DNA from 2 places in the Bacillus capparidis genome. Region 1 is predicted to be linked to the other one. Evidence: riboswitches for the same ligand, from Rfam matches in the RefSeq annotation. Region 1 holds a riboswitch; the other holds the start of a gene.
The links. Region 1 has a riboswitch for lysine ahead of JOC74_RS18220 (aspartate kinase). Riboswitches for the same ligand answer to the same signal wherever they lie in the genome.
Positions count from the first base shown of each region.

Region 2: it holds a riboswitch for lysine, as region 1 does, so the genes downstream of both, JOC74_RS08205 (amino acid permease) here and JOC74_RS18220 (aspartate kinase) in region 1, are expected to answer to the same signal.

Region 1 covers NZ_JAFDST010000005.1:130,606-133,776, reverse strand. The annotation lists gene uvrC (excinuclease ABC subunit UvrC) at 1-1,506, shown strand, start outside; lysine riboswitch at 1,555-1,731, shown strand; gene JOC74_RS18220 (aspartate kinase) at 1,866-3,098, shown strand.
Region 2 covers NZ_JAFDST010000002.1:227,588-230,758, reverse strand. The annotation lists gene JOC74_RS08215 (ROK family protein) at 13-888, shown strand; gene sspJ (small acid-soluble spore protein SspJ) at 1,044-1,181, shown strand; lysine riboswitch at 1,312-1,488, shown strand; gene JOC74_RS08205 (amino acid permease) at 1,592-2,989, shown strand; gene JOC74_RS08200 (ATP-binding cassette domain-containing protein) at 3,059-3,171, opposite strand, start outside.

The DNA of each region.
Region 1 (3,171 bases):
ATGCTGAAGGATGACAAAACCTATCCTTTTATTAAAATAACCGCCGAGAAGCATCCTCGTCTGATCGTTACCCGCAATGTCAAAAAAGATAAAGGGCGTTACTTCGGCCCTTATCCAAACGTTTACGCGGCGAGAGAAACAAAGAAGCTGCTAGACCGGCTGTACCCGTTACGAAAATGCACCACGCTGCCTGATCGGGTCTGCCTTTACTATCATATGGGACAATGTCTCGCACCGTGTGTCTACGATGTAGAAGAAGAAACGAATAAAAAACTGGTCGATGAAATTACAAAATTTCTAAAGGGCGGCTTCAACCAAATAAAAAAAGAATTAGAAGGAAAAATGCACGAGGCTGCTGAAAACCTTGAATTTGAGCGGGCAAAGGAATTACGCGATCAGATCGCCCATATTGATTCCACGATGGAAAAACAAAAAATGGCGATGACGGACCAAGTCGACAGGGATGTATTTGCCTATGCATACGATAAAGGCTGGATGTGCGTTCAAGTCTTTTTCATCAGGCAAGGCAAGCTGATCGAACGGGATGTCAGCATGTTCCCAATGTACCGGGAAGCGGATGAAGAGTTTCTAACTTTTATCGGACAATTTTACAGCAAAAACAATCACTTTTTGCCGAAGGAAATTTTACTTCCGGATAGTGTAGATATTCAGCTGGTAGAACAGCTGTTAAATACGTCTGTCCTGCAGCCGAAAAAAGGAAAGAAGAAGGATCTGCTCATGCTTGCGCATAAAAATGCCAAACTGGCGCTAAAAGAAAAATTTTCATTGATCGAACGGGATGAAGAGAGAACAATCGGTGCCGTCGAAAAATTGGGCGAGGCGCTGAACATTTATACCCCGTTTCGAATTGAAGCCTTTGATAACTCAAATATTCAAGGAACCGATCCGGTATCGGCCATGATCGTGTTTTTGGATGGAAAACCGAATAAAAAAGAATATCGAAAATATAAAATTAAAACCGTCACAGGACCTGATGATTATGGTTCCATGAGAGAAGTCATCCGCAGAAGGTATACCCGAGTGTTAAAAGAGGAGCTTCCTCTGCCTGATTTAATCCTGATTGACGGCGGAAAAGGACAGATCAACGCAGCGGTTGATGTGCTTCAAAATGAGCTGGGCCTTGACGTTCCCGTAGCGGGATTGGTTAAGGACGACAAGCATCGAACATCAAACCTGATCATCGGTGATCCTCTGGAATTGATTCAACTGGATAGAAACAGCCAGGAATTTTATTTGCTTCAGCGCATTCAAGATGAAGTCCACCGGTTTGCGATTACCTTTCACCGGCAGCTTCGCGGAAAGTCTGCCTTTCAATCTGTGCTGGATAACATCTCAGGGATCGGCGAAAAGCGGAAAAAGCTGCTGATGAAAACATTCGGATCTGTCAAAAAAATGAGAGAAGCTACGATAAAAGACTTTCAAGATGCGGGCATCCCGCTAAAAACCGCAGAGCTTTTAGTGGATGAACTAAAAAAACAAAATTGATATTGGGCTGAAAGTTTGCTACAATGTGAGTGAATTTAATAGATCGTTTATGAAGATAGAGGTGCGAACTTCAAGAGTAAGCCTTTCGAGAATGGTGGATTCTAAGAAAAAGGCAGAAAGGGAAGGATCGCCGAAGTGAATTCTGTCCATCAACAGAATTTGCTGGCTTTGCATTTAAGAAATGCAGGGCTGTCAGGAAATGACTCCTGGAGGGCTATCTCATTGTCCGGACTTGTCACTAGTTTCGTAAAAGCAATGAGAGAATCTACTCTTATTGCTTTTTTTTCTGGCAAGAAAAGGCGTCGTCCCGAGTGCATTCCTTACATAACGGTCACTAATTAATCATAAGGGTGGTAGCAATGGGTCTTATCGTACAAAAATTCGGCGGAACCTCAGTCGGTTCAGCTGAAAAAATTCTGCATGTAGCAAACCGTGTCATTGAAGAAAAAAAGAAAGGTAACGATGTCGTCGTTGTCGTTTCTGCAATGGGCAAGTCAACTGATTTACTCGTCAATCTTGCCCGTGATATTACAAAGAGTCCATCACAAAGAGAAATGGATATGCTTCTATCAACAGGCGAGCAGGTGACAATCTCGCTATTAACAATGGCGCTTACTGAAAAAGGATATGATGCGATATCTTATACGGGCTGGCAAGCAGGCATTCAAACTGAAAGAGTACACGGCAATGCCCGAATCACAGATATCAAAACGGATAAAATAGACCAGCAGCTAAAAGAAGGAAAAATTATTGTAGTCGCAGGATTCCAAGGGATGTCTTCCGATTCTGAGATCACAACGCTTGGAAGGGGCGGATCAGACACAACTGCCGTCGCTCTGGCCGCAGCACTGAACGCTGAGAAATGCGATATATACACAGACGTCCCAGGTGTATTTACAACCGATCCCCGCGTCGTGAAATCAGCAAGAAAATTGGATGCCATTTCCTATGATGAGATGCTGGAACTGGCGAATTTGGGTGCCGGAGTCCTCCATCCAAGAGCCGTTGAATTTGCAAAAAACTATGAAATTCCGCTCGAAGTTCGGTCAAGCATGGAATCTGTACCAGGAACAAGAATAGAGGAGGCTGCTTCAATGGAAGAAAATTTAATTGTCAGAGGGATTGCTTTTGAAGATCAAATCACGAGAGTAACCATTACCGGTCTAACTACCGGCTTAACGACACTGTCCACTATTTTTACAACGCTTGCGAAACGCAGCATCAATGTCGATATCATTATTCAATCGGCGACAAGCGAAAACCATACATCGATTTCCTTCTCAGTAAAAACCGATGATTTAGAAAAAACAGTAGAAGTGCTCGAAGACTACAAGGATGCGCTGAAATTCAAAAAAATTGAAACGGAAAACAAGCTCGCGAAGGTATCAATCGTTGGTTCAGGGATGGTTTCAAACCCAGGAGTCGCCGCAGAAATGTTCGCCGTGTTAGCAAGAAAAAATATTCAAGTGAAAATGGTAAGCACATCAGAAATTAAAGTATCTACAGTGATCGATCAAGAGGATATGGTAAAAGCGGTCGAAGCATTGCACGACGCATTCGATCTCGCCAAGCAATCCTCCGCTGTGTTGTAGACACAGGCGATAATCGTTTGATTGGAGCTATTACTTGGTTGAATTGTGCAAAAAAGGATCAGGTCGGTGCAAT
Region 2 (3,171 bases), on a different contig from region 1:
GGAAAACAAAATATGTATTTAGGCGCTATAGAAGCTGGAGGAACGAAATTTGTCTGCGCAGTGGCAAATGCTGCTGGCGAAATCATTAAAGAAACGAAATTCCCTACTGAAACACCGGAAAAAACGATGAGTCAGATCGAATTATTTTTCAATGAATTTTCACTTTCATCATTAGGAGTGGGCGCTTTCGGTCCAATCTCTGTCGCGGAGGATCAAGAAAATTACGGTTATATTACGAATACTCCAAAAAAAGCATGGGTCAATTACCCATTTATTCCTGAGCTAAAAAAACGCCTGGGTACTCCTGTATATTTTACGACTGATGTTAATGCAGCCGCGTTAGGGGAACTGAAAAAGGGAGCAGCAAAAGGTCTCGGCAGCTGCATGTATATTACAGTTGGCACAGGAATTGGCGCTGGAGCCGTGATTGGCGGAAAGCTGGTTCAAGGCCATACGCATCCTGAAATGGGGCATGTGTTAGTACGTCGTCATCCTCAAGACACTTTTAAAGGCACCTGTCCTTCTCATAACGATTGCTTGGAAGGATTGGCTGCAGGTCCTGCCATTGAACAAAGGTGGGGCAAACCGGGGAAAGATTTAGCAGATCAACCATTAGTTTGGGAGATAGAAGCCGATTATCTTGCTCAAGGTTTGATGCAGTACATTCTGATTTTATCTCCTGAAAAAATTATTATGGGCGGCGGCGTGATGAAGCAATCTCATCTGTTTCCGTTGATTTTTGAAAAGCTGAAAGGCTACGTGAATAACTATATTGACCTTCCGGAACTTGAGTCATACATTGTCTCTCCAGGCCTAGGAGATCATGCAGGAATTTACGGCGCTATTGAACTTGCTAAAGAGGCTAACGAAGCATCCTTGGTAAAATAAGAAAGCAGCTTAGCTGCTTTCTTTTTCGTACCTTATGTTGCCCACGTGATACAAGGCTATACACGAGTATCAATTCCATTTTACTCTGTGTATATTATCTTAATAAAAGAACCAAATTAAACATGTATCACAATTCATTATATGAGGTGATCATAATGGGTTTTTTTAATATAGGTAAGGGCAAGTCAAACGGGAAAGACAAGCAAGCATTGACTGGAGCACTTAAAGACGCTTCTGCCGCTTTGAAAGGCGATCCTCTTCAAGAAGCAATTAATAAGAAACAAAACAAATAAGCATGTGACAACTTGCAGAAATCTTCTGCAAGTTGTTTTTGTAGAAAAACATTCCATTGACAGCTTCCTTTACTTCTGGTAGCCTCACATAGGTGGTTGTTTTACAACTAATAAAATCCTCACTCGGACTTGGTGAGGTAGAGGTTGCATGGATGATTAGTCGTATGCTTCGAGACTTGTGAGGTTGATGAAAGCATATAAAAGGCATCCGTGCCGAAGCATGAAGATTTCACAGGTTTTTGTGCTGGGTCTGTACCTGAAAAAGGGCAGGACTGCCGCGGTTACGGTGCGGAGAGCTATCCGGAGGTCAGGAGTGTATGTGCAGCATGGACTTTTGTTTGTTCATGCTTTTTATAATGCGTTAAAGGCTTTACGTACCGTATACGTTCAGGAAAAATTGGAGGTATACGATGCAAAACAATAAATGGGGTTTTTGGTTATTAACAGCAATAGTTGTTGGCAACATGGTAGGCTCTGGAGTCTTCATGCTGCCGAGCACTCTAGCTAATACAGCCAGTCCGTTAGGGGCATTATACGCTTGGCTTGTGACTGGCTTTGGTGTCCTTATGATTGCCCTTGTGTTTGGTCAATTATCGATTCGAAGGCCGGATTTAGCGGGCGGTCCGCAAAACTATGCCAGAGCTATTTTTTCTGATCCGAAAAAAGGAAAACTGGCAAGCTTTACAATGGTTTGGGGCTACTGGGTAGCCAACTGGATCAGCAATGTTGCCGTTGTGACAAGTTTGGCGGGATATATTACGACGTTTATCCCCATCTTGACTGACAAAAGGGTCTTATTTGAGACTGGCGACATGGAAATCCAATTAGGGCAGCTGCTTACCTTCCTGCTGTGTACCATATTATTATGGGGAACACATATAATACTTGTTACCAGCTTCAATGCAGCCGGCAAGATCAACTTTTTGACGACTTTTGCCAAAGTGGCTGGTTTCGCATTATTCATTATCGCAGGTCTGTTCGTATTCCAGACTGAAAATTTTAATGGATTTTACTATCCGGTCGAAGGTGAGAGCGGAACGGTTTTAGGCTTGGGGGCGCAGGTACACAATGCAGCCATATCAACTTTATGGGCATTTGTAGGCATTGAATCTGCGGTTATTTTATCCGGGAGAGCTTCTTCTCAGCGTGATGTAAAGCGTGCTACTGTTACCGGACTTATTATTGCTCTTTGCATTTATCTTATCATCACACTTATTACAATGGGGGCTTTGCCGGTCGAGGTCCTTCGGGCTTCTGATAAGCCGTTCGTAGATGTGTTGGCAGTTCTGATCGGGAGCTTAGGGGGAGTCATAATGGGAATCTTGGCCATTATGTGTCTGGCGGGTTCCATGTTAGGATGGATCTTGCTCAGTTCCGAGTTGCCTTATCAATCTGCAAAAGCAGGGGACTTTCCAACTTTTTTTGCTAAAGTGAACCGAAAGGGGAGCCCTGCTAACTCCTTGCTGATCACGAATTTGATGTCGCAAATTTTTATTTTTTCAACGATTTCCGGCACGATCAGCCAGGCATTTGATTTTTTAACGACCTCGGCAACGCTTGCGTATTTAATACCTTACTTGGTTTCGGCCATCTACTTTCTAAAGATCGTGTTTAAAGGTGAAACCTATTCCGAGCTGGAAGGCTCCCGAATAAAAGATGGCGCTATTGCCTTATTGGCAATCGTTTATTCCTTATGGGTCATTGCGACAGGAACTGCAGATATGATTACCTTTGGACTTGGAGTCGGCTTATTTTTAGCCGGAGTCATCATTTATCCATTTGCGGTAAAAAAATTCGCAGCAAAATAATAATATAATTTTCACAAAAAACGCTGAGGTTTCAGCGTTTTTTGTTTTGCGAAAATCGGCAGAATCTATTTAAGTGCGCTTGCTTCCGTAAAGAAGGTCATCCAAATCAGGCTCATCAACCTCTATCCGAAAAACATCAATTCTTTCATTAACTAACGCTCTGACTACTACGGGAATGTAGT